2 regions of the Mycoplana sp. 10N416 genome follow, and region 1 is predicted to be linked to the other one. Evidence: riboswitches for the same ligand, from Rfam matches in the RefSeq annotation. Region 1 holds a riboswitch; the other holds the start of a gene.
The links. A riboswitch is a leader RNA that binds a small molecule or an ion and turns the genes downstream of it on or off. The one in region 1 is predicted to bind S-adenosylmethionine.
Positions count from the first base shown of each region.

Region 2: it holds a riboswitch for S-adenosylmethionine, as region 1 does, so the genes downstream of both, metA (homoserine O-acetyltransferase MetA) here and AC1DDS_RS11425 (O-succinylhomoserine sulfhydrylase) in region 1, are expected to answer to the same signal.

Region 1 covers NZ_JBFTIM010000004.1:443,235-458,296, reverse strand. The annotation lists partial or broken gene AC1DDS_RS11460 (DUF4082 domain-containing protein) at 1-744, shown strand, start outside; gene AC1DDS_RS11455 (GTP-binding protein) at 766-2,016, shown strand; gene AC1DDS_RS11450 (hypothetical protein) at 2,013-2,321, shown strand; gene AC1DDS_RS11445 (peptidase domain-containing ABC transporter) at 2,350-4,494, shown strand; gene AC1DDS_RS11440 (HlyD family type I secretion periplasmic adaptor subunit) at 4,491-5,900, shown strand; gene AC1DDS_RS11435 (calcium-binding protein) at 5,934-7,889, opposite strand; gene AC1DDS_RS11430 (2'-deoxycytidine 5'-triphosphate deaminase) at 8,092-9,189, opposite strand; SAM riboswitch at 9,263-9,341, shown strand; gene AC1DDS_RS11425 (O-succinylhomoserine sulfhydrylase) at 9,386-10,570, shown strand; gene apaG (Co2+/Mg2+ efflux protein ApaG) at 10,794-11,186, shown strand; gene AC1DDS_RS11415 (YybH family protein) at 11,226-11,687, opposite strand; gene AC1DDS_RS11410 (Hsp33 family molecular chaperone) at 11,818-12,807, opposite strand; gene argF (ornithine carbamoyltransferase) at 13,016-13,927, opposite strand; gene AC1DDS_RS11400 (acetylornithine transaminase) at 13,963-15,062, opposite strand, start outside.
Region 2 covers NZ_JBFTIM010000002.1:259,452-274,513, forward strand. The annotation lists gene mtgA (monofunctional biosynthetic peptidoglycan transglycosylase) at 65-751, shown strand; gene AC1DDS_RS05540 (glutathione S-transferase family protein) at 845-1,492, shown strand; gene rpmF (50S ribosomal protein L32) at 1,693-1,878, shown strand; gene phaR (polyhydroxyalkanoate synthesis repressor PhaR) at 1,999-2,577, opposite strand; gene AC1DDS_RS05555 (acetyl-CoA C-acetyltransferase) at 2,917-4,098, shown strand; gene phbB (acetoacetyl-CoA reductase) at 4,203-4,928, shown strand; gene AC1DDS_RS05565 (AAA family ATPase) at 5,055-5,894, shown strand; SAM riboswitch at 5,943-6,020, shown strand; gene metA (homoserine O-acetyltransferase MetA) at 6,078-7,001, shown strand; gene AC1DDS_RS05575 (GNAT family N-acetyltransferase) at 7,006-7,455, shown strand; gene AC1DDS_RS05580 (vWA domain-containing protein) at 7,461-8,648, shown strand; gene AC1DDS_RS05585 (NAD(P)-dependent oxidoreductase) at 8,797-9,681, shown strand; gene AC1DDS_RS05590 (GntR family transcriptional regulator) at 9,711-10,433, opposite strand; gene AC1DDS_RS05595 (trans-3-hydroxy-L-proline dehydratase) at 10,643-11,674, shown strand; gene lhpI (cis-3-hydroxy-L-proline dehydratase) at 11,851-13,542, opposite strand; gene AC1DDS_RS05605 (NAD(P)/FAD-dependent oxidoreductase) at 13,558-14,808, opposite strand; gene AC1DDS_RS05610 (amino acid ABC transporter ATP-binding protein) at 14,816-15,062, opposite strand, start outside.

The DNA of each region.
Region 1 (15,062 bases):
ACGGCTGCGACGATCCAGGCGTCGGCGCTGCTCGCCAACGACAACGATCCGGACGGCGACCCGCTGACGATCACAGAGGTGGACAACGCAGTGAATGGCACCGTTGCCTTCAACGGCCAGACGAATGCCGTCACCTTCACGCCGACGGCCGGCTACAGCGGCCCGGCGAGCTTCCGCTACAGCATTTCCGACGGCCGCGGCGGCACGGCATCGGCGACCGTCAGCCTGACGGTGGTCCCGCCCTCGACGGGCACGCAGAGCGTCTTTGCCGCCACCAGCACGCCGACGACGCTCTCGGTCAACGACAACAACCGCGTCAACCTCGGCATGAAGTTCCAGGCGGACGTGGCCGGTTCCATCACCGGCTTCCGTTTCTACAAGGGCGCCAACAATACCGGCACGCACACCGGCTATCTGTGGAGCGCGACCGGCACGCTGCTGGCAAGCGCGACCTTCACGAACGAGACCGCCAGCGGCTGGCAGACCGTCAATCTCTCGAACGACGTCTCGATCCAGGCGAACACGACCTACGTCGTGTCCTACAGCAGCAACGGAAATTACTCGGCAACCAGCAACTTCTTCAATTCGGGCGTCGACAACAACAATCTTCATGCCCTGTCATCGGCCTTGAGCGGCGGCAACGGCGTTTACGCATACGGGGCGGCAGGGGTGTTCCCCACGAGCAGCTACAACAACACGAACTACTACGTGGACGTACTCTTCAGGCCGCAGCTGGCGGCATAAGTTTGGGCACAAGGGGCAGGCATGGTCGACGACAATCGACTCCCGGTAACCGTGCTGGCAGGGTTTCTGGGGGCTGGCAAGACGACAATTCTCAATCACGTGCTTCGCAATCGCGAGGACCTGCGGGTGGCGGTCATCGTCAACGACATGAGCGAGATCAGCATCGACGCGGATCTCGTACGTGATGGCGGAGCAGACCTTTCGCGGACGGACGAGGCGCTGGTCGAGCTGACCAACGGCTGCATCTGCTGCACGCTGCGCGACGACCTGCTCGGCGAGGTTCGCCGGCTCGCAGACGAGCGGCGCTTCGACTATCTCCTGATCGAAGGCACCGGAATAGCCGAACCCCTGCCGATCGCAGCGACATTCTCCTTCCGCGACGCGGCTGGGGCGGCGCTCGCCGACATCGCACGGCTGGACACCATGGTATCGGTCGTGGACGCCGCCAATCTGCTGGCGGACTATGCCAGCACTGATTTTCTGAGCGACCGCGGTGCGACGCGCGACGAGAACGACCATCGCAGCCTCGTCGATCTCCTGGTCGAGCAGATCGAATTCGCCGACGTCGTCGTCGTCAACAAGGTCTCCGAGGTGCCGGCCGAAACCAGGCAGGCCGTTCGCCGCGTCATTGCCGCGCTCAATCCGGATGCACGCGTGCTGGAGACGGACTTCGGCGTGCTCCCGTTGCGGGCCATCCTCAACACCGGCCTGTTCTCCGAAGCAAAGTCGGCAAGGCATCCCTTGTGGCACAAGGAATTGTTCGGCTGGGGCGACCACGTTCCGGAGACGGAGGAATACGGCATATCCAGCTTCGTGTACCGGGCGCGCCGCCCCTTCGATCCCTCGAGCTTCCATGCATTTCTTTCCAGGGAGTGGCCCGGCCTGATCCGGGCGAAGGGTCATTTCTGGTTGGCGACGCGGCCGGACTGGATCGGACTGCTGTCGATTGCCGGCGTGCAGCGGCGCACCGAGGCGAAAGGCCTCTGGTGGGCGACGGTGCCGCGCGCCCACTGGCCGCGCCAGCCACAGTTCCATGCGCTTCTCGACCGTCACTGGAGCCCGATCTGGGGCGACCGACGGCAGGAGCTCGTCTTCATCGGCACCCGGCTGGCCGAAGCCACAATCCGCTCAGCGCTTGATGAGTGCCTGGTCGGTGGCGAGGCCGGCTTCGATTCCAGCAGCGCGCGCGATCTGGATGATCCCTTTCCGCCCTGGCAACACGATTCCCCTCCTCCTTCACCTGCGAGCAACATCCTATGGAGACAACAATGACCCAGGAGCTTTATTCCGATGGCATCGGCGAGATCACCGTCACGGGCACGATCGTCCGCATCGACCTGATGTCCCTGTCGGCGACCGAACGCGACGCGAACAACAATCCAAAGCCGGTGTTCCGCCAGCGGGTCGTCATGCCGGTGGATGCCTTCGCCAATGCGGTCGACCTCATGCAGAAGGCGCTCAACGGCCTCGTCGAAGCCGGCGCCGTTCGCCGCATCGGCGACATTGCGGCCCTTCCGGCGGGCGATGCGGGGCAGCAGACACGGGGCTCGTCAAACGAGTCGCCGAATTTCAACTGAGCACGCGCGGCACTTATTGGGAGCGGCGATGGGCGCGTCTCAGCACACCAACCTCCAATGCCTGACGCTGGTCGCGCGTCATCATGGGATCGACCTGGCGCCCGAACGGCTAATGCATGACTATGCCATTGGCGAGCAGCCGGTTCCTACGCGAAAGCTCCTCAGGATGGCGAAGGATGCGGGCCTGAAGGCCCGGCATGTCCGCCTGAGCTGGGATGGCCTGTTCACGTTGGGCCAGGCCTATCCCGTGCTCGCCGAACTCGACAACGGCAACTGGATCGTGATCGCCGCCGCCGCCGGCAGCGGCGAGGACCGGATGATCCGCGTGCTCGATCCGCTCGCGAAGCGTCCGGAGTTCATTCTTCTCGACGAGGAGAAGTTCTCCCGAAGCTGGCATGGCTCCATCGTCCTCCTGAAGCGCAACTATCGCCTCTTCGATGACGATCAGCCCTTTGGCCTGCGCTGGTTCATTCCGGAGATCGTGCGCCAGCGCAGCCTCTTTCGCGACGTGGCGCTGGCGGCCTTCGTTCTCTACGGGCTTGGCCTCACCACGCCGATCTTCTTCCAGCTGGTGATCGACAAGGTTCTGGTGCACCAGAGCTATGCGACGCTCACCGTCCTCACCGTCGGCATTGCCATCGCGCTGATCTTCGATGCGGCCTTCACCTTTCTGCGGCGTTATCTGCTGCTCTACGCAACCAACAAGATCGATATCCGGATCGCCACCCGAACATTCGGCCACTTGCTGGATCTGCCGATCGCCCTGTTCGAGCAATCCTCAGCCGGCGTGATCGTCAAGCACATGCAGCAGACCGGGCGAATTCGCGAATTCCTGACCGGCCGTCTGTTCCTGACGCTTCTGGACAGCCTGTCGCTGCTGGTGTTCGTGCCGATCCTTCTTCTCTACAGCGTCAAGCTGACCTTCGTCGTGCTCGGCTTTGCCTTGCTCGTCGGCCTCGTCGTCATGATGCTCGTTGGGCCATTCCAACGACGGCTGCAGGCGCTCTACCGGGTCGAGGGGGAGCGGCAGGCGCTGCTGGTCGAAACCGTGCACGGCATGCGCACGGTCAAGTCGCTTGCCCTGGAGCCGCGGCAGCGGCAGGTGTGGGACGATCGTTCGGCCGAAACCATTTCCGTGCGCTTTCGCGTCGACAAGATCTCATCGATCGCCCAGGCCATCACCGGGCTGCTGGAAAAGCTGATGAGCGTCGCCATCATCGGGCTCGGCGCGCTCGACGTCTTCAGCGGCGCGATGACAATCGGCGCGCTGGTCGCCTTCAACATGCTGGCCGGGCGCGTTTCCGGGCCGCTCGTCCAGATCGTCACCATGGTGCATGAGTATCAGGAAGTGGCGCTTTCCGTGCGGATGCTCGGCGAGATCATGAACCAGCGCCGCGAACAGGCCGGCCGCGGCCGCGGAATCCGGCCGGAGTTCAGCGGAAAGATCGAGTTCGACAGGGTCACCTTCCGTTACGTGCCGGAAAACGCCCCGGCGCTCGACGACGTGTCGTTCACCGTTCCCGCCGGCTCGGTCTTCGGCATCGTCGGCAAGAGCGGCTCCGGCAAGACGACCGTGACGCGACTGATCCAGGGGCTATACCAGAACCAGCAGGGGCTGGTCAGGATCGACGGCTACGACAACCGGGAAATCGATCTCGTTCATCTGCGCTCGAGCATCGGCGTGGTGCTGCAGGATAATTTCCTGTTCCGCGGCTCGGTGCGCGAGAACATCGCCGCGGCCAAGCCGGACGCGAGCATCGAGGAGATCGTCGACGTCGCCCGCATTGCCGGCGCAGAGGAGTTCATCGAGCGGCTGCCGCGTGGCTTCGAGACCATGCTGGAAGAGAATGCCGCAAACCTTTCAGGCGGCCAGAAGCAGCGTCTTGCGATCGCGCGCGCGCTGCTGACCAACCCGAAACTGCTCATTCTCGACGAGGCCACCAGTGCGCTCGATCCCGACAGTGAAGCGATCATCCGCGAGAACCTGAGCAAGATCGCGAAGGGGCGCACCGTCATCATCGTTTCGCACCGGCTGTCGACGCTGGTCGACGCCGACGCGATCCTCGTCGTGGAGCGCGGCAAGGTTGCCGATATCGGCCGCCACGACCAACTGGTTTCGCGCTGCATGACCTATCGCCACCTATGGTCCCAGCAAACAAGGCAGGTGGCATGAGCGACGACAGCGCGAGAGGGCACGAGAACCTTCCCGTTCCGGCCGGCAAGCCCGGAACCGAACTCGTCGTGCAATACGCCCGCCCGCCGGTGATCGCGGAATTCCAGTCGGACGCCGTGGAACTCGAAGAACGCGCGCCGCCCAGGGTAGCGCGGATGACCCTCTACGGCATCACCGCGCTGATCGGCTCGGCGATCCTTTGGGCATCGCTATCGAAGATCGACGAGGTCGTCATCGCCCCCGGCAAACTCGTCACCACGCAGCCGACCATTGTCGCCCAGCCGCTCGAGACGTCGATCATCCGCTCCATCGAGGTCTCGGCGGGAGACGTGGTTCACGCCGGCCAGACGCTGGCCAGAATGGACGCAACCTTCAGCCAATCGGACGCCGACCAGCAGCGCACGAAATTTTCCGCCCTCGACGCGCAGGTGAAGCGCATCGACGCCGAACTCGCAGGGGTCGACTACACGGCAAACGCAGGCAGTTCACCGGATGAGCTGCTGCAAGCGCAGCTTTTCGCCCAGCGCCGCGCTTACTACCTCGCGCAGGTGCAGAATTTCGACCAGCAGATCGCCGGCCAGCTTGCGGCGATCGCCTCCAGCAAGGATCAGCAGGCGGTGCTGACGAACCGGCGCGACAATCTCAATCGCATCGAAGGGGCGCGCGAGTCGCTCTACCGGAAGGACAGCGGATCGCTGATCAACTTCCTTGGCGCGCGTGACGCGCGGCTTGATGTCGAGACGAGCCTGTCGGCGTTGCGCGGCAAGGCGGCGGAAGCCGATCACACGCTGGCGAAGCTGCGAGCCGACCGGCAGGCTTTTGTCGAGGACTTTCGCAGGGCGTCGATGGAACAACTGGTCGAACTACGCAACCAGCGCGACACCGCCGCCGACGAATTGAAGAAAATGGAACTGAGGCGCGAGATGATCACGCTGACAGCGCCGGCCGACGCCGTCGTCCTCGACCTGGCCCAGCGCTCGGTCGGCTCGGTGGTCCGCGAGGCGGAGCCGATCGTGACGCTCGTCCCCCTCAACGTCCCGCTCGAAGCGGAGGTCTCGGTCAACTCCCGCGACATCGCGCGCGTCGCAGTCGACAGCGAAGCCCGGATCAAGCTCGACGCCTATCCGTTCCAGAAGTACGGAACGGCTTCCGGGACGATCCGCACGATCAGCCGCGACGCCTTCAACCCGACCCAGCAGGAAGCGGCCACGGGACAATCGCCTGCTCCCTACTTCAAGGCCCGGGTGCCGCTGACCGACATGCAACTCCACTCCGACGGTGAGACGATCCGGCTCCTGCCGGGCATGACGGTCTCGGCCGAGATCAAGGTCGGTCGCCGAACCGTCATCTCCTATTTCCTCTATCCGCTGCTGCGCGGGCTCGACAGCGCCATCCGGGAGCCTTGATGGCCTTGCCGAGGCACCGCAGTGATCCCTACGCTAAATGACGAAGAAGTCGCTGTAAGCGATGCCCGCACTTTTCAGGCCGGCTGACAGGTCGGCGAACTGCACGGCCTTGTAGGCGGATCCGGAACCATCGCGATCGAAGAACAGCGCCCCGGTCGCATCGTTGTAGATGATGCGGTCGCTGGCATCGGCAGCGGCAGTTCCGATCCGGAAGGCATCGGCTGACAAAGCACCGGCCTTCAGGCCGCGGAAGATCGCGTCGTCCAGATGGATGATATCGGACTTCGTGTCGAAGTCGCTGATTTTGTCGATATTCTTGCTGCTCAGGGCGGAGTTGAAGACGAAAGTGTCACTGCCACGCCCCCCGGTCAGAGTGTCGGCACCCGCGCCTCCGTTCAGAACGTTCTTTCCGGCGTTGCCGACCAGAACGTTGTCGAGCGCGTTGCCGGTGCCGCCAATGCTTTTGGTACCGGTCAGCGTCAGGTTTTCGAGGTTTGCACCGAGCGTGAGCGTGACGGAACTCTTGACGAGGTCGATGCCTCCATTCGCATCCTCCTTGATCGTGTCGCCGCCATCGGTGATGTAGGTGTCGTTGCCGGCACCGCCAATCAGCGTGTCCTTGCCGGTACCGCCGTTCAGGACGTTCTTGCCGGCATTGCCGGTCAGTGTGTTGGCGAGGGCGTTGCCGGTGCCGTTCAGCGCGCCGGTTCCGCCAAGGATCAGGTTTTCGACGTTCGCCGAAAGCACCAGACTGACGGTGGATTTGACGGTGTCCCTGCCCGCACCCGCTTTTTCGACAACGACATCTCCCGCGTTGGCGACGATATAGGTGTCGTTGCCGGCACCGCCGTCGAGCCGGTCGCCCCCCTTTCCGCCATCGAGCACGTCGTCGCCCTCGTAGCCGAACAGCCGGTTGGAGGCGATGTTGCCGGTCAATGCATTGGCAAGCTCATTGCCGTGCCCCTCGACGCTCGCGTTGCCGGCGAGCACTAGGTTTTCGAAGTTGTCGTCCAGATACCAGGTGGTGCGGGTTTCGACGGTATCGACGCCTTGATTCGCTGTTTCAGTCAAAACGGCGTCTGCGTTGCGGATGACGTAATAGTCATTTCCCTGGCCGCCCGACACGGTGCCGGTGATCGATCCGCCGATCAGGTTGATGCGGTCGTTGCCCTCTCCCATGTCCACATTGCCTTCGATGATGCCGCCGCTATTGAGCGTCAGCGCGTCGTCGCCAGCCAGGAAGAAAATGTTGCCCTGAACGAAACCGGAGTTTGAGAAGGTGTCTGCCCCCCCGCCGAGGTCCAGGTGCCCCCTTATTGTGCCGGTATTGACCACCTGCTCGGCAGCAAGGCCACCGACGACCGCGTCCTGACTACTCCCCAACTTGTCGTGCGCGGCTATCGTACCGGAATTGAAGACCGTGTTGACCTGTGCTGCGTTCGTGAGCACATCGAGCCGACCATTGATGGTGCCGGTGTTGTTGATCGCAGCTTTGCCAGCGGCGTCCCCATAAGCAGCAACGAGACCATTCATCACCCCATTGTTGACGATGTAGGTGAAGTTCGATCTGGCAACTACGGCGCTATAGCCTCCCCCGATCATCCCATTGTTGGTGAGGTCGAGTTTCGTCAGGAGGACATAGATACCTTCGTTCGAGCCGTAGACCTCTCCATCGTTTTCAAGTCTCAGTGTGGCCTCCACCCCTGGTGCCCAGGCCATCATCGCCGTCGACGAGCTTCTGACCGAACCTGTGTCCCCCACGACGATCTTGGTATCGGTTCCCGCACCCAGATAGATGCCGACCTCGCTCCCAAAAACGTTCCCATCCACGATGAACTTGCGGTTATTCGCTGTGACGCTGGCGTCGATCGCGCCGCGGGGCGAGGGCGCGACGGCAAGCGTGACACCCTCACGTATCATCCAGACATCGTTGTCGGTCGAGGCCGTAACGGGTGTGATTGACTCTACTTCTATAACGTGAATCGCCATTTGAGCTTCCCTCCATCACGGTTCAATCCGATGCCGCGACAGCGGCCTGGCTTCGGTTGCTAGCGCGAAGCGAGACAACTGGTTGTCACCGAGGAAACAGCTAACGTGAAAATCGAGAGAGGATGCCGAACGAGCGGCAGCGGCGAAGCTGCGGCCGGCGCGCGTCGGGACTCATTCGAGCGGGTCGCAGTGAACGCCCGGCTCAGCTGGTGCGGAAATGCTTCGACAGCTTCAGGCCCTGCGCCTGGTAGTTGGAGCCCAGTCCGGTGCCGTAGAGGCTTTCGGGAAGCTCGAGCATGCGCTCGTAGACGAGACGCCCGACGATCTGGCCGTGCTCGAGGATGAAGGGCACCTCGTGGCTGCGCACCTCCAGCACCGCACGGCTTCCCGAACCGCCGGCGGCGGCATGGCCAAAGCCGGGATCGAAGAAACCGGCATAGTGGACGCGGAACTCGCCGACGAGCGGATCGAATGGTGTCATTTCGGCGGCATAGAGCGGCGGCACGTGCACCGCCTCGCGCGAGACAAGGATGTAGAATTCATCCGGATCGAGGATCAGTTCGTTGCGGCCGCGGCTGAACAGCGGCTCCCAGAAATCGAACACGTCGTGCTGGTTCTTCTTGTCGACGTCGACGACGGCCGTGTGGTGCTTGCCGCGATAGCCGACGAGGCCGTCCGGCCCGGTGCCCACCAGGTCGATTGACAGCGCGATGCCGCCGCCCGAGACGTTCGGCGTGTCGCTCGCCACCAGCGTGTCGGATGCGTGCAGCGCCAGAAGCTCGGCATCCGTCAGCAGCGCATTGCCGGTACGAAAGCGGATCTGCGACAGGCGCGAGCCGCGCCGCACGACGATCGGAAAAGTGCGGGGCGAGATCTCGAGATAGAGCGGCCCCTTGTAGCCGGCCGGGATCTTGTCGAATTCCTGCGCCCGATCGGTGATGACGCGGGTGAAAATGTCGAGCCGGCCGGTCGAGCTTTTCGGGTTGGTGGAGGCGGACAGATCCTCCGGCAGGTCGAGGCTTTCCATCAGCGGCACGATATAGACGCAGCCCGTCTCCAGCACGGCGCCGTCGGTAAGGTCGATCACATGCAGCTTCAGCCGGTCGAGCTTGTCGGCGACCAGATGGGCAGGCCCGGGCAGGAAACTGGCGCGGACGCGGAAGGCCTTCGAGCCCAGGCGCAGATCGAGGCTCGCCGGCTGAATCTGGTCCGGGTCCAGCGCGGCCTCGCTTATCAGCCTGTTGCTGTCGAACAGCCCCTTGATGGCGCGATCCGCCAGAATTCCCGTTGCACGTACCATAGACCGTTCCTTTAAACTGGCCGACAAAACCAAATGCCGGCAATTGACGCAAGCACCGCCTCGCAGTATGGAGCGGATATCCCGTGGTGATTTGGCCGGTCGGCTTGCAGCCACGTTAAACAAGTAGCTAAAAAGGCCGGGTGTCCAACCGGCCTGCTTTTCGCGGCCGGTTTTTTTGTTTTGGAAGGCAATCATCATGAGCAAGTCCTGGCGCCCGGCAACCCAACTCGTCCATGGCGGCACCACCCGTTCGCAGCACGCCGAAACCTCCGAAGCCATCTTCCTGACCCAGGGTTTCGTCTACGAGACCGCGGAAGCCGCCGAGGCTCGCTTCAAGGGTGAGACGGAGGGCTTCATCTATGCCCGCTACGGCAGCCCGACCAATGACATGTTCGAGCGGCGCATGTGCCTGCTCGAAGGCGCCGCGGAAGGCCGCGCCATGGCATCCGGCATGGCGGCGGTTGCGGCCGCGATCCTCTGCCAGGTGAAGGCCGGCGACCATATCGTCGCCGCCCGCGCCCTGTTCGGCTCCTGCCGCTGGGTGGTCGAGACGCTGGCGCCGAAATACGGCGTCGAGTGTACGCTGGTCGACGGGCGCGATCTCGCCAACTGGGAAAAGGCGATCCGGAAGAACACCAAGGTCTTCTTCCTCGAAAGCCCGACGAACCCGACGCTGGAGGTAGTCGACATCGCCGGCGTGGCCAAGCTCGCAAACCAGATCGGCGCCAAGGTCGTCGTCGACAACGTCTTCGCCACCCCGCTCTTTCAGAAGCCGCTTGAGCTCGGCGCCCATGTGGTCGTCTACTCGGCCACCAAGCACATTGACGGCCAGGGCCGCTGCCTCGGCGGCATCGTGCTGTCCGACAAGGAGTGGATCGAGGAAAGCCTGCAGGACTACTTCCGCCACACCGGTCCCGCCATGTCGCCGTTCAACGCCTGGACGCTGCTGAAGGGGATCGAAACGCTGCCGCTGCGCGTCAAGCAGCAGACCGAAAACGCTTCGCGCATTGCCGACCTTCTCGCCGATCACCCGAAGGTTGCCCGCGTCATCTACCCCGGTCGCAAGGATCACCCGCAGGCCGACATCATCGCCAGGCAGATGTCCGGCGGCTCCACGCTGATCTGCATCGAGCTCAAGGGTGGCAAGGAAGCCGCCTTCGCGCTGCAGAACGCCCTCGAGATCGTCGAGATCTCCAACAATCTCGGCGACGCGAAGAGCCTGATCACCCATCCGGGAACGACGACGCACAAGAACCTGACCGACGAGGCCCGCGCCGAACTCGGCATTTCGCCCGGCACCGTCCGCTTCTCCGCGGGCATCGAGGACAGCGAGGACCTGCTCGCCGACTTCGCCCAGGCGCTGGAGAAGGTGAAATCCTGAACCCGGTGAAGCAGCGCATGCCGGCCGTGCGCTGCTTTTTTTGCGCCCAGGGGCAGCCAACGCCGCTTGACGATCGACAATTGTCTTGATCGGATCGTCGAGAACGTGCCAACCAATGGATGGCGGTGAGCGTGCTGCCGCAAATGCCAAAGCGCAGATGCGATGCACCTGCGCGCATGGTTCGCCGCAACCCGTTCGAGAGCAATCAGCCTAAGGCCTTGGAATGTACAGAGCGCTTACCCGCGATATCGAGGTCACTGTCGAGCCCTATTTTCTGGAGGAGCAATCCGACCCGGACGACAGCCGCTATGTCTGGGGATACCGCATCGTCATCGCCAACCATTCCGATGCGACCGTCAGGCTGATGACGCGCTATTGGCACATCACCGACCAGAACGGGCTCGTTGACGAGGTCAGCGGTCCCGGCGTGGTTGGCGAACAACCGGTGCTGGGACCGGGGGATACTTACGAGTATTCCTCCGGCTGCCCGCTCGACACGCCATCCGGTGTCATGTTCGGCCATTACCAGATGGAAACGACAAGCGGCGAAGCGTTCGATGTCACCATCCCCGCCTTCTCGCTCGATGCGCCGGGCCAGAGCCGCACCCTGAACTGACCCCCGGCGTCTAGAGCCTTTCCGGGTTAGATTGAAGCATTAGATCGCGCCGTCGCTGTTGAAGATGTCGGCCATCACCTTCCAGTCGTCGCCGGCTTTCTTCCAGACGACCACGTACTTTCCCTTTTCGTCAACGGGCTTGTCGGTCGAGTATCCGAGTTCGTACGTTCCGATCTCATAGGCGATGTCGCCCGACTGGGCGACCTCGACAAGGGAGGGCGAAAAGGTGAGGGAAAAGTCCTTCATGCCGACCAGGCCCTTCCAGGCGGCCTCGACTGCGTCGCGTCCCTTGGCAATCGGCATGCCCGGCGCCAGGATCGATCCGTCTTCGGCATAGAACGCGGCGATGGCCTGCGGGTCCTTTGTCGCGACCGCCTTCAGCCAGGCCTCGTCATTCTTCAGAATCTGCTGCTTGTCGGCGTCCGAGTTCGCCACCGGCATATCGGCCGCCATCACGACGCCGATTGTCATCGGCACGAGAAAGGCAAATGCGCGGATCATGGCCTGCTCCTCGACGAGCGCGGCGGCCGGACGAAGCGGTCACCGCGGTCGTACTGTCCAGCGTGCGCGCAATTCTAACACAAAAGCGGACGCCGGGGCGGGCGTCCGCTTTTGCAACAGATCGAGTGCGTCAGGCGGCGGTGACTTCGCCAACCTCGAAGCGGTACGTCGTCGAACAGAATTCGCACGTTGCCGCGATATGGCCGTCGGTCGCCGTATGCTCGACCTCATCCGGCGACAGGCCCGACAGCACCGCCTTGAGCTTGTCGCGCGAACAGGAACAGCGGTCGAACACCGCCTGTGGCGGATAGACCCGCACGCCGCGCTCATGGAAAAGCCGGAACAACAGCCGCTCGGTTCCGACATTCGGATCCGTCAGCTCGTCGGCATCGATCGTCTCGACGAGCGATCGGGCTTCGGACCACTTGTCGTCCTCAGCGATGCTGTGGCCGACTTCCTCGCCGTCTCCGCCCGGCAGATCCGCCTGGCGCATGCGCTCAGGCGACTCCGGCAGAAACTGCGCAACCATGCCGCCCGCACGCCAGCGGTGACGGGCTTTGCCGTTCTCATCGCGGTCGAACAGTTCGGCCACGCCGAGGCGAACCCGCGTCGGAATCTGTTCCGACTGGCGGAAATAGACTCCGGCGATCTCCTCGAGCGTGTGGCCGTCGAGCGCGACGATGCCCTGGTACCGCTGCATGTGAGCGCCCTGATCGATGGTGAAGGCAAGGATACCCTTGCCGAGCAACTCGTGCGGGGCGACCTTGCCGGACTGTACCGCTTCCTCCAGCGCGTCGGCGTCGAACCGGGCATAGGCGCGCACGTTCTCGGGGCTGGAAAAGTCCGCGACGAGCAGATCGACCGGGCCGTCGCTCTTCGTCTGCAGGATCAACTTGCCCTCGAACTTCAGCGACGTGCCGAGCAAGACGGTCAGCACGATCGCCTCGGCCAGAAGGCGCGCGACGGGCTGCGGGTAGTCGTGTCGCTCGAGGATCGCGTCGAGCAACGGCCCAAGCTGGACCGCGCGGCCGCGCACGTCCAGGCCTTCCACCTGGAACGGCACGACGTGGTCGTCGCCGGCAAAATCGAGTTCGCCAAGTATCGGGGCTGGCTGGGCCATATTTCGCTCCTTCAACGCCATCGGCCGTCCGGCGGGATGCTGGCCACACCTGCCTGCGACGGCTGCGTTCTTCAGTGATTCTGCGCTATCGCCGTCGGAATGATCTCACATCCGGCGGATGCGACGCCAGCGGCGCCGCTGCAACATCGGGGTTCGCGCCATAGATCGTGGCGCGTCAAGCCGTTTTCAATAGGGCGTGAACGGCCGGTCAAATGGCGTTCAGGCACCAGGCAAGGATGGACTTCTGCGCATGCAGGCGGTTCTCCGCCTCGTCGAAGACGACCGACCGCGGTCCATCGATCACCTCATCGGTGACTTCCTCGCCGCGGTGCGCAGGCAGGCAGTGCATGAAGAGCGCGTCCTTGTCGGCCTTCTGCATCAGCGCCTCGTTCACCTGGAAGGGCTGGAAGATGTTGTGGCCACGGGCGCGGTGCTCCTGGTTCATGGAAACCCAGCAGTCGGTAACGACGCAGTCAACGCCGGCGACGGCCCGATCGGCGTCGTGGCAGAGCATGATCTCTCCGCCATTGTTGCGCGCCCAGTTGAGGATCTTGTCCTCCGGCTCGGAGCCAAGCGGCACGGCCATGTTCATGCGATAGCCGAAGCGGGCCGCACCCTCGACGAAGGAATGCAGCACGTTGTTGCCGTCCCCGGTCCAGGCGATCGTCCGTCCCTTCACCGGTCCGCGATGCTCCTCGAAGGTCATGATGTCGGCCATGATCTGGCAGGGATGCGTCAGGTCCGTCAGGGCGTTGATCACCGGCACGGTCGCATGCTCGGCCATCTCCAGCAGGCGCGCATGATCGGTCGTACGGATCATGATCGCGTCGACATAGCGCGACAACACCTTCGCCGTATCGCCGATCGTCTCGGCGCGGCCGAGCTGCATCTCGGTGCCCGACAGAAACAGCGTCTCGCCGCCGAGCTGGCGCATGCCGACGTCGAACGAGACCCGGGTGCGGGTGGAGGGCTTTTCGAAGATCATCGCCAGCATCTTGCCGGCAAGCGGCCTGTCGGCCGTGCCCTCCTTGGTCGCCGCCTTTCGCACCTTGGCGTCGTCGATGATCGTGCGAAGATTCTCGGCCGTCATGGCGGAGAGGTCGAGGAAGTGTCTGGCCATGCTGTCAGTCCTGCTGTTTGAGCCTCGGCAACGCCTCAGGCCTGCTTCTTCTCGGCGCTCAGTTTCTCCGCCGCCCGTTCGATCCGTGCCAGCCCCTCGCGCGCCTCTTCGGCCGTCGTGACCAGCGGCGGCAGCAGCCGCAGCACGTTGTCCCCGGCCGGGACGAGCAGCATGTGTTCCGCGCGAACCGCCTTGAGCAGGTCGGCCGAGGGAACCTTGGCCTTGATGCCGAGCATCAGGCCCTCGCCGCGGACATCCTCGATGATATCCGGAAAGCGGTCCGCCAGCGAGGCCAGGCCCTGACGCAGCACGAGCGCCACGTCGCGAACGTGTTCCAGGAACCCCTTTTCCAGCACGACGTCCAGGACCGCGTTGCCGACGGCCATGGCCAGCGGATTGCCGCCATAGGTCGAGCCATGCGTGCCCGCGACCATCCCGGCCGCAGCCTCCGCCGTCGCCAGGCAGGCACCGAGGGGAAAGCCGCCGCCGATGCCTTTCGCGACCGCCATGATGTCCGGCGCGACACCGGCCCATTCATGGGCAAACAGCCTGCCTGTCCGGCCGACGCCGGACTGCACCTCGTCAAGCACGAGCAGCAGCCCATATTCGTCGCAGAGCGCGCGCAGTTCCCGCAGAAACTCCTTCGACACGACGCGGATGCCGCCTTCGCCCTGTACCGGCTCGATCAGGATTGCCGCCGTCTCTTCCGTTATCGCGGCCTTTACGGCGGCGATGTCGCCGAAGGGCACCTGATAGAAGCCGGGCGCCTTGGGCCCGAAGCCTTCGAGATACTTCTCCTGGCCGCCGGCGGCGATCGTCGCCAGCGTCCGGCCATGGAAGGCCCCCTCGAAGGTGATGACGTGAAACTTGCCGGGATGGCCCTTGGCGAAATGATAGCGCCGCGCCGTCTTGATCGCGCACTCCAGCGCCTCTGCGCCGGAATTGGTGAAGAACACCTTGTCGGCGAACGTCGCGTCGATCAGCCGCTTGCCAAGCGTTTCCTGTCCCGGCACCTCGTAGAGGTTCGAAACGTGCCAGACCTTGTCGGCCTGGCTCTTGAGGCTGTCGACCAGATGTGGATGGGCATGGCCGAGCGAATTGACCGCAACGCCGGCGGCAAAGTCGAGATAGCGCG
Region 2 (15,062 bases), on a different contig from region 1:
TGAGGCGCAACTGGATGCCAGGCAGCTGGACGCCACAGACCCCGGCCCTGGCAAGGACAGAGGCTTGATCCGGCGACTGCGTGGCAGCTGGCGGAGGATCGTGCTCGTGGCGGTCGCGCTGCTGGCCCTGCCCTATCTCCTGATTCCAGTCTATGCTCTCGGTTTCGTCCATCCAGTCTCCACGCTGATGCTGCGGGACCTCGTCACACTGCAGGGCTACGACCGCCGATGGGTTGATTTCGACGACATCGCCCCGGTCCTCGTGCAGTCGGTGATGATGTCGGAGGACGGCCAGTTCTGTGCCCATGACGGCGTCGACTGGAACCAGATGCGCGGCGTCGTCAACGACGCGCTGCAGGGCGAGGCGACCCGCGGGGCGAGCACGATCCCGATGCAGACGGTCAAGAACCTCTATCTCTGGAACGGACGCTCCTTCCTGCGCAAGGGGCTGGAACTGCCGCTCGCCGTTGCTTCCGACGTCGTCTGGAGCAAGCGCCGGCTGATGGAGATCTACCTCAACATCGCCGAATGGGGACCGGGCATCTATGGCATCGAGGCGGCCGCCCAGCACCACTTCAACGTGCCCGCCAAGAAGCTGTCGCGGCGCCAGGCGGCGTTGCTTGCGGTCTCACTGCCCAATCCGATCGACCGCAAGGCCGGCAAGCCGGGCCGCGGCCTGAAGCGGCTCGCGAGCCTGATCGAGCGCCGCGCCAGCCGCTCGGGCGAATACATCAGATGCCTTTATGATTGAGTTCATGCCTTTTCATTGGTGCTGAACGGCCGGGAATTCTAGGATCAAGCAATTCTAGAGTCAGGACCATTCCGGAAACGCAGGGAGCCTCGCATGCCCGACCTCGTGCTCTATATCGGCAACAAGAACTATTCGTCCTGGTCCTTCCGCCCCTGGATCGCGATGGAAGCCGCCGGCATTCCCTTTTCCGATCGGGTGATCCCGTTCGATTTCGCCGCCGGCAATCCCGCCTTCAAGGAACTCTCCCCGACCGGCCGCGTGCCCGTGCTGCACCACGGCAAGGTGCGGGTGTGGGAGTCTCTGGCGATTATCGAGTATGTCGCCGAGCTCCACCCCGACGCCGGCATCTGGCCAACGGATCGCGAGGCGCGCGCGGAAGCCCGGTCTGTCTCGATGGAAATGCTCGCCGGCTTCCGGGCGCTTCGCGGCGCCTGCCCGATGAACATCCGCCGGCCGCAGCGCGCGATCGATCTGCCGGACGGCGTCCTCGACGACGTCGCGCGGATCGAAGCGATCTGGCGTGATGCGCTGCAGCGCTGGGGCGGCCCGTTCCTGTTCGGCGCCTTTTCCGCCGCCGACGCGATGTATGCGCCCGTCGTCAACCGTTTCCATGCCTACAAGTTGACTGCCGACCACGGTTCGCTGGCCTATATGGATCGCGTCATGGCCCATCCGGCCTGGAAGAAGTGGGAAGCGGCCGCGTTGGCTGAGCCCTGGACCGTTCCGGAGGACGAGGCCTGAGCTGACCATCTGGTGCTGGCACTCCTGTCAACACTGCATGGAAGCAACCAGCGGCAGGTCACGCGAAAAAATCCTTGCGGGGACTGGTCAAGCAGGTTTTTGCCATGTATAAGCCCGGCAAATTTCCGAGATAGATGCATGTCTTTTTCGGCCATTTTGAGTGGCCTGGGACGTGTTTGCCCGTTCAGTGGAGTAGTGAAATGGCTGTACCGAAAAGAAAAACGAGCCCGTCCAAGCGCGGCATGCGCCGCTCCGCCGACGCTCTGAAGGCTCCGAGCTACATCGAAGACAAGAACTCCGGCGAACTGCGCCGCCCGCACCACATCGACCTGAAGACAGGCATGTATCGCGGTCGCCAGGTGCTGACGCCGAAGGAAAGCGCATAATCGCTTCCAATCTTCGACAATGAAATTGGGCCGGCATCGTCCGGCCCTTTTCTTTTGCACATATCCAAGCCGACCGCGCTTTCCCTCGTCGTCCGGGTTCGCACATACCTTCGAACGGCGTCAGCCCAGGTTGTCGAGCTTCGACTGCAGCGCCCGCAGTTGCTCCTTCAGCTCGTCGATGTCCTTGGCCTCGGCCTTCTTCGTTTCCTTCTGCGGCGGCGCGTTCATGAAGGGCGAAAACATCTGCATCGCCTTCTGGAACATCTCGGTGTTGCGGCGCACCTGCTCTTCCACCAGTTGCATCGGCACTTGCAGGTTCTTGCCGAACGGCGTGTCGCCGAGGGCCTTGTTCATCTGCTCGCGCATCTGCGACTGCTGCTCGGTGAACGCCTGCATCGAATGCTCGAGGTAGCTCGGAACCACCATCTGCATCTGATCGCCGTAGAAGCCGATGAGCTGGCGCAGGAACGAGATCGGCAGCAGCGTGTTGCCGGTCTTCGATTCCTGCTCGAAGATGATCTGGGTCAACACCGAGTGCGTGATGTCATCGCCGGATTTCGCGTCCTGGACAACGAAGTTCTCCCCCTTCTTCACCATCACCGCGAGATCGTCGAGCGTCACATAGGTGCTCGTGCCCGTGTTGTAGAGCCGCCTGTTCGCATACTTCTTGATCGTGATCTGACCGTCATTCTTGGCCATCTGGGTCTCCTCATCCCCGCATTTCCAATCGCTTGCTGGTCGCTGCGAGTATCCGCAAAAATAATGGTATGACAATCCAATTGTGCGTTGCAGTGAAAAAAATGCTGCGCAACATTTTTTAGCGCGCCCGCACTGCGAGCGCAGCATGGCTGCAGCATGGACGGCGCCCGCGACAACCCGTTTGACTCTCCATCGAAGCTTTGCCAGTTTTGCCGTTGAGGTGGTTGCTCTGCAGGGTCGTCGACTGGCAAGCAACCGGAAGGATTTCCCGCGCCGGGAACCGCCGCAAGCTGCGGCGCACCTGCGGTCGTGGGTCGAAAGAGTGAGGAAAAGACCCCCATGAGCACTTCGTCCATCGTCATCGCCAGCGCGGCTCGCACCGCCGTCGGCTCCTTCAATGGTGCCTTCGCCAACACGCCCGCCCATGAACTCGGCGCCACAGTGATCGCGGCCGTTCTCGAGCGTGCCGGCGTATCCGCAAGCGAGGTGGACGAGGTCATCCTCGGCCAGGTGCTGGCCGCCGGTGAAGGCCAAAACCCGGCCCGCCAGGCGGCGATGAAGGCCGGGGTACCCCAGGAAAAAACCGCTTGGGGCATGAATCAGCTCTGCGGCTCTGGCCTGCGAGCCGTTGCCCTCGGCATGCAACAGATCGCAACCGGTGACGCCAACATCATCGTCGCCGGCGGCATGGAGTCGATGTCGATGGCGCCGCACTGCGCATACCTGCGCGGCGGCGTGAAGATGGGCGACTTCAAGATGATCGACACGATGATCAAGGATGGCCTGACCGACGCCTTCTACGGCTACCACATGGGCATCACGGCGGAGAACGTCGCCCGGCAGTGGCAACTGTCCCGCGAGGAACAGGACGCCTTCGCCGTCGCTTCGCAAAACAAGGCCGAAGCTGCGCAGAAGGCTGGCCGCTTCAAGGACGAAATCGTCCCCTTCACCGTTAAGACCCGCAAGGGCGACATCGTCGTCGATAGCGACGAGTATATCCGCCACGGCGCAACGATGGACGCCATGACCAAACTGAAGCCGGCCTTCGACAAGGACGGCACCGTGACCGCCGCCAACGCTTCCGGCATCAACGATGGTGCGGCGGCGGCGCTGCTGATGAGCGAGGCCGAGGCTTCCCGTCGCGGCATCCAGCCGCTGGCCCGCATCGTCTCCTGGGCAACCGCCGGCGTCGACCCGAAGATCATGGGCACCGGCCCGATCCCGGCTTCCCGCAGGGCGCTGGAAAGGGCCGGCTGGAAGATCGGTGACCTCGGTCTCGTCGAGGCCAACGAGGCGTTTGCCGCCCAGGCCTGCGCCGTCAACAAGGACCTCGGCTGGGATCCCTCGATCGTCAACGTCAACGGCGGCGCCATCGCCATCGGCCACCCGATCGGCGCCTCCGGCGCGCGCGTCCTCAATACGCTACTGTTCGAGATGCAGCGCCGCGGCGTTTCCAAGGGCTTGGCGACGCTCTGCATCGGCGGCGGCATGGGTGTCGCCATGTGCGTGGAACGGATGTAAACACCAGCCTACATTGGCCGGCACCGCCGCGCATCGCATTCAAGGGTGGCGCTTTACGCGCCACTCCAAAACCCAACGAAAACACGTCTGAGGGGAGTGCACACATGAGCAGGGTAGCATTGGTCACTGGCGGCACGCGCGGCATCGGCGCGGCTATTTCAACGGCCCTAAAAAAGGCCGGTTACAAGGTTGCAGCCACCTACGCCGGCAACGATGAGGCCGCAAACGCCTTCAAGGCTGAAACTGGGATTTCCGTCTACAAGTGGGACGTCTCGAGCTACGAGGCCTGCGCGGAGGGGATCGCCGGGGTCGAGGCCGATCTCGGCCCGATCGAGGTGCTCGTCAACAATGCCGGCATCACCCGCGATGCGATGTTCCACAAGATGACGCCGCAGCAATGGAGCGAGGTCATCAACACCAACCTCACCGGCCTGTTCAACATGACCCATCCGGTCTGGACGGGAATGCGCGACCGCAGTTTCGGCCGGATCATCAACATCTCCTCCATCAACGGCCAGAAGGGCCAGATGGGTCAGGTGAACTATTCGGCCGCCAAGGCGGGCGATCTCGGTTTCAGCAAAGCGCTGGCCCAGGAGGGCGCCGCCAAGGGGATCACCGTCAACGCCATCTGCCCGGGCTACATCGGCACGGAGATGGTCCGCGCCGTGCCGGAAAAAGTCCTGAACGAGCGCATCATCCCGCAGATCCCCGTCGGGCGACTGGGCGAACCCGAGGAGATCGCTCGATGCGTCCTCTTCCTCGCTTCCGATGATGCGGGCTTCATCACCGGTTCGACGATCTCGGCCAACGGCGGGCAGTTCGTGGTCTGAGCCACGGATCGCTGTGCTATAGCTGCTCGCCGTCTGCCGATGGCGAGCAGCGTTCCGCCATCTACCCTTTACGGACCTGCCGCCATCCCTTAGATGGCTCTGCAGTACAGCAGTAGGGGCCGAGGCATGCAGTTTACCGGAACAGCCGACTACGTCGCCGACAAGGATCTGATGGTTGCCGTCAATGCGGCGATCCGGTTGGAGCGGCCACTGCTCGTCAAGGGTGAGCCTGGCACCGGCAAGACCGAACTCGCCCGCCAGGTTGCGACGGCCCTCGGCCTCGACCTCATCGAATGGAACGTGAAATCGACGACGAAGGCCCAGCAGGGCCTCTACGAATATGACGTCGTCTCGCGCCTTCGCGACAGCCAGCTCGGCGACGCGCGCATCAACGACGTGCGCAACTATATCCGCAAGGGCAAGCTCTGGCAGGCCTTCGAGGCGCCAAGGAAAACCGTTCTGCTGATCGACGAGATCGACAAGGCCGACATCGAGTTTCCCAACGACCTGCTGCAGGAACTCGACCGCATGGAATTCCATGTCTACGAGACGAGCGAGACCGTTGCCGCGGCGAACCGCCCGATCGTCATCATCACCTCAAACAACGAGAAGGAACTGCCGGACGCCTTCCTGCGCCGCTGCTTCTTCCACTACATCCGCTTCCCCGACCAGGACACGCTTTCCCGCATCGTCGAAGTTCACTATCCCGGCATCCGCAAGGCGCTGCTTTCGGCCGCACTTTCCACCTTCTTCGATATCCGCGAAACGCCCGGACTGAAGAAAAGGCCTTCCACGTCCGAAGCCCTCGACTGGATCCGGCTGCTGGTGGCCGACGAGGTGGAGCCTGCCGACCTGCGCACCGATCCGAAAACGATGCTGCCTAAGCTCTACGGAGCCCTGCTCAAGAATGAGCAGGATGTGCACCTGTTCGAACGCCTGGCCTTCATGGCGCGGCGCGACGGTTAGCCATTCCGGCATCGCCGATTGATTCCGACGCGGCCTGGCGCTATTTAGGATACGTCCCGTGGTGATTTGGCCGGCCGGCTTGCAGCCACGTAAAACAAGTCGCTAAAGGGCCGTGAGGAGAGACCTTCCCGGACCGGTTGCGATTTTGTCGCCGCCGGTTTTTTTGTTTGATCGAGTGAACCCATGCCCATCAAGATTCCCGATACACTGCCTGCTTTCGAGACCCTCGTTCACGAGGGCGTGCGGGTGATGACCGAGACGGTGGCTGTCCGCCAGGACATCCGTCCCTTGCAGATCGGACTCCTGAACCTCATGCCGAACAAGATCAAGACCGAGATCCAGATGGCGCGGCTGGTCGGCGCATCGCCGCTGCAGGTGGAGCTGTCGCTGGTGCGCATCGGCGGCCACAGGGCGAAGAACACGTCGGAAGAACATCTCCTCGCCTTCTATGACACGTGGGAGGATATCAAGCACCGCAAGTTCGACGGCTTCATCATCACCGGTGCGCCGATCGAGACGCTCGACTACGAGGATGTCACCTACTGGGACGAGATGAAGCAGATCTTCGACTGGACCGAGACGAACGTCCATTCGACGCTGAATGTCTGCTGGGGGGCGATGGCGGCGATCTATCACTTTCACGGCGTGCCGAAGTTTACGCTCGACGAAAAGGCATTCGGTGTCTTCCGCCACCACAATCGCAATCCCTCCTCCGTCTTCCTCAACGGATTTTCGGACGATTTCCAGATCCCCGTCTCGCGCTGGACCGAGGTGCGCTCCGAAGACATCCGCCAGCGACCGGGCCTCGAGGTCCTGATGGAATCGGACGAGACGGGCGTCTGTTACGTGCAGGAAAAGGCCGGCAAACGGCTCTACGTCTTCAATCACGTCGAGTACGATTCGACCTCGCTTGCCGACGAGTATTTCCGTGATGTGAACGCCGGCGTACCGATCAAGATGCCGAGGAACTATTTCCCGCACAACGACCCGGCGATCGCCCCCTTGAACCGCTGGCGCAGCCATGCGCATCTGCTGTTCGGCAACTGGATCAACGAGATGTACCAGACAACACCGTATGATCTGGAGAAGATTGGCAAGGAAGGATAAGCGGATGACCGGCCTCGTGATCAGACCTGTTGCAGCTGACGACGAGGCCGCGTGGCGCCGTTTGTGGACTGCCTACCTCGCCTTCTACGAGACCGTGCTGCCGGAAGAAATCTACCGATCGACCTTCGCACGGCTGACCGGTGGTGGCGCCAACGAGTTCGCCGGCCTGCTGGCCGTCCTCGACGGCAAGCCTGTCGGCCTCGCCCACTATCTCTTCCATCGCTCGTGCTGGACGACCAACAATGTCTGCTACCTGCAGGATCTCTACGCCGATCCGGAAGTGCGCGGCACCGGCATCGGCAAGGCGCTGATCGAGGCGGTCTATGCGAAGGCTGCCGATGCGGGCACGCCGGAAGTCTACTGGATGACGCAGGAGTTCAACGCGACCGCGCGCCGTCTCTATGACCGCATCGCCGACAAGACGCCGTTCATCATCTACCAGAAGAATCTCTGACCGCCATGTTCATCCCCTTCTTCCTCGCGCTGAGGACCGCGAAGGTTCCCGTCACCCTACGGGAGTTCCTGTCGTTGCTGGAAGGTATGGAAGCAGGCATTGCCGACTTCGACGTCGAAGCCTTCTACTATCTTGCGCGCAGCGTGCTGGTGAAGGACGAACGCTTCATCGACCGGTTCGACCGGGTCTTTGCCGAGACCTTCAAGGGGCTCGAAGCCGTGTCGGGCGCGGCACCTAATGGAATCGACGCGAGAATTCCCGAAGCGTGGCTGCAGAAGCTCGCCGAGCGATACCTCACGGATGAGGAGAAACGCCTGATCGAGAGCCTCGGCGGCTTCGACAAACTCATGGAGACCCTGCGCCAGCGCCTAGCCGAGCAGAAGGGACGCCACCAGGGCGGCTCGAAGTGGATCGGCACTGCCGGCACCTCTCCTTTCGGCGCGTTCGGCTACAATCCGGAAGGCGTTCGCATCGGCCAGGACGCCTCCCGGCACCGCCGGGCCGTCAAGGTCTGGGACCGGCGCGAATTCAAGGATTACGACGACAGCGTTGAACTCGGCACCCGCAACATCAAGGTCGCGCTGAAACGGCTGCGGCGCTGGGTGCGCGAGGGCGCCGTGGACGAACTCGACCTGCCCGGCACGATCCACTCCACCGCCCAGCACGGCTACATCGACGTCGTCACCCGGCCCGAGCGGCGCAATGCGGTGAAGCTGCTGATGTTCTTCGACGCCGGCGGCTCGATGGACTCGCATGTCCGCACCGTCGAGGAGCTCTTCTCGGCGGCACGTGCCGAGTTCCGGCACCTGGAGCATTTCTACTTTCACAACTGCGTCTACGAAGGCGTCTGGAAAGACAACCGCCGCCGGCGCACCGACGTCACGCCGACGCTCGAGCTGATCCGCACCTATGGCAGCGACTATCGCGTGATCTTCGTCGGCGATGCGGCGATGAGCCCGTATGAGATCACCCATCCGGGCGGCTCCGTCGAGCACTGGAACAAGGAGGCCGGCGCGGTCTGGCTAACCCGCATCGCCGAGCATTTCCCCCGGGCGATCTGGCTCAATCCGGTGCACCAGGAACACTGGCGCTACACCCAGTCGACCGACCTGATCGGCCGCCTGATGCACGGCCGCATGTTTCCGATGACCCTTGCCGGGCTGCAATCGGCGACAAAGGAACTGTCGCGCTGACCGCCGCAAGCAGTTTCGCCAGCTCACAATGAAGTCGTAACCTGCTGCCGCAGCGCGACGGCCTCGTCGAGGGGCGCATCAATCCTACGCTTCAGCCACGCAGGCTGCTATGCTGGCGGTGTACCCCGGACGGCAAAGGAAGACGACCATGACGCAGGCAGTGGGCTTCATCGGACTTGGGTTCATGGGTCAAGGCATGGCCGCAAACATTCTGGCCAAAGGCTATCCGCTGGTCGGCATGGCGCATCGCAATCGTGCGCCGCTCGAGGCCCTGATCGCCAAGGGAGCAACCGAGGCGAAGTCGCCGCGCGAGATGGCGGAACGCTGCGACGTCATCGTTCTTTGCGTGACCGGATCGCCCGAAGTGCTGGCCGTCGTCGAGGGGGACGACGGCATTGCCGCTGCCGGCCGCCCTCTCACCATCATCGATTGCTCCACCTCGGACCCGTCCGTGACCACTTCGCTTGCAGCAAGGCTCGCAGTGAAGGGGACCACGCTCATCGACGCGCCGCTTGGCCGCACGCCGGCCGATGCCGCCGCCGGCACGCTCGACGTGATGGTCGGTGGGACCGATGCCGACGTTGCCCGGGTCCGTCCGATCCTCGACTGTTTCGCCGGCCGCGTCATCCATACCGGACCGACGGGCACCGGCCACACGATGAAACTTCTGAACAATTTCCTGTCGATGGGCTATGCCGCGCTCTATTCGGAAGCCCTCATGCTTGGCCGCAAGGCGGGGCTGACGCCGGAAACCTTCGACAGCGTCATCCGTGGCGGCCGGATGGATTGCGGTTTCTACCAGACCTTCTTCCGCTGGGTTCTGGAGCGCGATCCGAACGCCCACAAGTTTGCGATCCGCAACGGTTTCAAGGACATGAGCTATCTGGCCGCCTTCGCCAACGCCGAGGGCGTTGCCAACCCGGTCGGAGCGGCCGTGCGCAATTCATTCGCCCTCGCCGTCAACGCCGGCCGCGGCGACGACTATGTGCCGATGCTGTCGGATATCGTCGGTGCGGCGAACGGCCTGAAGTAGTTGAAGCTGGGGCACCGGGATATCTCCGGTCAGGCCCTCTCCCCGCGCAGAAAGATGACGAGCGAGCGCCCGGCATCCAGCACGTGGTCGCGCGTCAGGCGGGAGGCGAGTTCGGCGTCCCCCGCAGCGCATGCCTCGAGGATCGCCTCATGCTCGCGCTTGGCCCGCTGCACGCCGTCGGTCAAGGTGAGCTGTGCCCGCAGATACCGATCGATGCGATCAAGCGAGCCACGGACAATCTGCAGATAGTAAGGCCGGCCGGCGGCCTCGTAGAGGCTGTAGTGAAACAGGCGGTTGGTCTCGCCCCATTTGCCGGGGTCGGGCTCCCGTCCGAACTCCTCGCAATAGGCCCGAGCGATGTCGAGCATCCGCCGATCCATGTTGGGCACGGCCAGACGCATGACCTCTGCCTCGAGCATGGCACGGAATTCGAAGATCTCCTCGATCTCCTCGATCGACAGGCCGGCGACCACCGCGCCCTTGTAGCGTTGCGTCGTGATCAGGCCCTGTTGTTCGAGCCGGGACAGTGCCTCGCGCACGGGAATGCGGCTGGTATTGAACATCTGCGCGATCTGGTCCTGCCGGAGATTCTCGCCTTCGCCGAGATCGCCCTCAACGATGGCCTTGCGCAGCGCCTCATAGACGATATCGGCCGCGGACGCGGCTTGCCTGACATCGACGGCATCGAGCTTCATGTGTCCAAATCCCGGTTTGCGAACGGGCAGCGTCTGCGGCTGCCGCTGTTCGGTCATAGGTCCAATCCGGCACGCGGGCAACAGAGCGCAGGCGGCCGGAGGTTTTGCTTCTTTTCATATTGTATATTGGATCCAATATTTCTATGACTGATTTCCGCTGGCCCGACAGATCAATCGGCCGAGCCGGCACGAATCTCAAAAGCGTCACCGATCTCATGAAAGATGCATGTGAGGTTGGGGCGCGCCGCAATGAGGGAGTATGAGGTATGCGCAGTAGCAAGGTCATCCACATCGTTTCCTGTCACGCCGAAGGCGAAGTCGGCGACGTCATCGTCGGCGGTGTCGCGCCGCCGCCCGGCAAGACCGTGTGGGAGCAGCGCCGGTTCATCGCGGAGGACCAGGGCCTGCGCAACTTCGTGCTGAACGAGCCGCGCGGCGGCGTCTTCCGCCACATCAATCTGCTGGTGCCGCCGAAGGACCCGCGGGCGACGATGGGCTTCATCATCATGGAGCCGGAGGACACACCGCCGATGTCCGGTTCGAACTCGATCTGCGTTTCGACGGTGTTGCTCGATAGCGGCATCGTGCCAATGGTCGAGCCGGAAACGCGCATGGTGCTGGAAGCGCCAGGCGGATTGGTGGACGTGGTTGCCACCTGCCGCAATGGCAAGGCGGAGCGGATCGCGGTCACCAACGTACCGTCCTTTGCCGACAAGCTCGATGCAAAGCTTGAGGTGGAAGGTCTTGGCACGCTGACGGTCGACACGGCCTATGGCGGCGACAGTTTCGTGATTACCGATGCCCGCGCGCTTGGTTTCTCCGTAACGCCGGACGAAGCCCGCGAGTTGGCCGAGACCGGCATCCGCATCACCAAGGCCGCCAACGAGCAACTCGGCTTCACCCATCCGGAAAACCCGGAGTGGAACCACATCTCCTTCTGCCAGCTGACGCTGCCTGTGGAAGAACGCGATGGCGCACTGCATGGCCGCAACACGGTCGTCATCCAGCCGGCAAAGCTCGACCGTTCGCCGACCGGCACCGGCTGCTCGGCGCGGATGGCCGTGCTGCATGCCCGCGGCCAGATCAAGCTCGGCCAGGGCTTCTCGGGCTATTCGATCATTGATTCGCGCTTTGACTGCCGCATCGTCGGCGAGACCACCGTCGGCGGCCGCCCGGCGATCGTGCCGGAAATCTCCGGCCGGGCCTGGATCACCGGCACCAGCCAGGTGATGCTCGATCCGGACGATCCGTGGCCGACCGGCTACCGCCTCGCCGACACTTGGCCGCGCAAGCAATAATCCACTTTGTGCGGCGCCGCGCAGCTAAGGCGCGGCGCCGTCGCAGCGGTCGCGAGGCGATCTCTCGAGCAGCCCCAGGGCCGCGAAACGGGACACGTGAGAAGCAAGAACGAAAGCGCGTCTGGCGGATCTGAAACACCGTGACGCGCTTTATGCGTCGTTGGACCAGGTTGGCGTCAGGCCAGCCATTCCGGCAGCCTGACGGGGACCTTGCCGGACTGGGCGGCCACCACACAGTCAGCAAGGCTGCCAAACCGCACCGCGCGGCCGGAAAGGCCGGGGCCATAATGGGCGTATTTGCCGGAATTGGTCATCACCGCTTTGGTGCGCGTCGGAAACACCGGTTCGGAGATCGAGCACCAGCAGAGATCGGGCAACACCTGCACGCCGCTGTCCTGCAGTCGGGCGAAGGTGCCGTCGCGCTTCGCATCGGCGATGACCTGGTTTCCGGCCGTGACGATCACCGCGACGCTCGCGTGGCATCTTTTGCCGGCAAGCACATCGGCCAGCGCGCGGCATTCCTCCAGCGAAGCATGCGGGCTGCCAATGGCGACAAGCTCAACCTCTTCCGGCCCATCGTTCAAAATCGACCAGGCGGCCGCCATGTCGGAACGACTGATGGTCACGCGATCGGCATTGTCGGCCGCCGCACCCTCGGCCTCCGGCGTCACGCCCTCGACATGCAGCATCGGCGCGGCGGAGGTGGTGCCGAAGGCGGCGCAAAGTGCCTTGAGGTCGTCGCGCGACGGCTGCGCCGAAGCAAGCCCGCGCAACAGCGGGATCCGGTCCGGGGCAGCCCGGCCAGCGAGATAGCCGATCAGCGGCCAGAATGCATCGTCCACGCCCTCCGGCAACTCCACGTCGATGACGCGCTGCGCCTTGCGGTGCTCGTCGAGATAGACGCCCGAAAGAGGCGCCCGCCCGGTCAGCGCGATGCAGAGATCGAGGAAATCGGGGTGCTTCGCCGTGCGCGCGCCGAGCACGGTATTGGCGAAGATCACCGCATTGGATTCGGCCCAGGCGATCGATTCGCCCGCTTGCGGTGCGCTATCGAGCAGATAGGGCGAACAGGTAAAGGTCGGCCGGCACCCCATGCGGACATAGGCATCGGCAAGGCGCGCCGCCGGGTCGCCGAACGCATGCGGCACCCCCTGCGCCTGCCAGTTGGCGCGATCGACGGAAATGGCATTCATCGTCGTCGGCACACGGACTTGCGCGCCCATGTCGGCCATCTTCTCGGCAAAGGTCAGGTTCGCGGGACTGGCGTAGATGCAGCCGTCAATATGGCCCTGGGTTACGTCCACGAGACTGCGTGCGCCCTGCTGCGCGGCCATGGCGCAGATGATGCGCATCGCCTGCTGGACCGCAACGCCCTGCTTCCCTTCAAGCATCGCGCGATCGGCGTCGGTCAGATCCAGGGCCGCGGTGGCCGGCGGGCTGACCGGAATCGTCAGGCTTTCGGCCTCGATCGCGGTATCGCTGATCCGCGCCGTCGATGCGCGCGACAGCGCCGCAAAAGCGTCCGCCGATAGACGCAGGACCGGCAGCGGCTTGCCGAACATTTCCGATGCGATCAGTGCGCCGAGGGTTAACACGTCCTCAGCCTCGGAAAACACCAGCGCGGCCGGCGCCCGTCCGGTGAGCACGAGGTCGAGCAGCACGCCCGATCCGGTACAGGAGCCACGGCTCGACGGCATCACCAGGATGCCGCCGGTCAGACACTGGCCATGCAGAGGATGGTGAACGTCGATGACGGAGCCGGTCGCCGGGTCAACCCCACCCCAGAAGCTCAATGCTTCCGCTGATACCACGACGGGGCCTTCGGCCACGCCGCCAAGGATGCTTTGGGCGGGCGTCTGCGAGTTCATTCGGGGGTCCCTCTCTCAGAAACGTTGAGGCGAGAAAGAAGCAAGGTCGATGGCGGGGGCCTGATCGGTCAACAGGTCGGCGACAATCCGCGCCGTGCCCGCCGATTGGGTCAGGCCAAGATGGCCGTGCCCGAAGGCGTAGATGACGCGCGGCGTGGCCCGGCTGCGGCCGATCGCCGGCAGGCTGTCGGGCATCGAGGGGCGGAAGCCCATCCATTGCTCGCCGCCCTGCGGCTTCAGGCCCGGCAGAAACGCCTGCGCCTTCTTGAGCATCGCCTCTGACCGGCGGTAGTTCGGCGGCAGTTTCAGCCCCCCGAGTTCCACCGCACCACCAACACGGATACCCGTCGACAGGCGCGTGACGACGAAGCCGTGGCCGCCGAAGGTGACCTGCGTACGCAGGTCGAAGGCGTCGGCGGGAAGCGTTGTGTTGTAGCCGCGTTCGGTTTCCAGCGGGATGCTCTCGCCGAGAGTCTTGGCGATCTTGTGCGAGAATGCACCCGCCGACAGCACCACCTTCGCTGCCCGACGCGTGACGCCGTCGTCCGTCTGGATTTCGACCCCGTCCGCGACCGGCTGCAGGGCCGTGACGCCTGCCCGCTCGATCACGCCGCCCATTGCGCGGAAATGATCGGCAAGTGCGAGCGTGAAGAGCTTCGGATCGGCAATCGAGTACCAGCCCGGCGTGAAGGTCCCATGGGTGAAGCGCGGAGCGAGCCCGGGCTGGATGTCCGCCACGCCGGCAGCATCTAGGTGATGGAACTCGATCCCGTGCTCTGCGCGTGCCTTCCAGCCGGGAAACGAGGCCTTGAGCTCCCCCTCGCTCTCATAGACCTGGAGGTTGCCGTCCTTGCGCAGCATCGGCAGGGTGCCGGTCTGCTGCAGGAAGGGTTCCAGTTCCGCCTTCGACAGATCCATCAGCGCCGTTTGCGCCCTGGTCGAAGCCGCCACGCGTGCCGGGGCGCAGGCGCGCCAAAAGCGGAACATCCAAGGCGCGATCTGCAGCGCATAGGAAGGTGGCACCGTCAGCGGCCCGAGCGGGTCGAGCAGCCACTTCGGCGCCTTCATCAGGATGCCCGGCGAGGCGAGCGGCAGGATATCGGTGAAGGCGAAGGCTCCGGCATTGCCCGCCGAGGCGCCGGCCGCGGGGCCTTCGCGATCCAGGACGACGACCGACAGCCCCCGCGCCTGCGCGGCGATTGCCGCGGAAAGGCCAACGACACCCGCGCCGATGACGATCACATCGGCCTGACCCTGCTCTTTCATCGTGCCCTCAATGCGTCGCAGCCAGGAACTTCTTCGTCTCAGCGTGCTGCGGCGCGTCGAACAGCTGCTCCGGCGGAGCAATCTCGGCCATGATGCCCTGATGGAAGAAGGCGACGCGGTCGGAAACCTCGCGCGCGAACTTCATCTCGTGGGTGACGCAGATCATCGTCATACCTTCGGATGCGAGCATCCGCAGCGTATCGAGAACCTCGCCGACCAGCATCGGGTCGAGCGCCGAGGTCACTTCGTCGAAC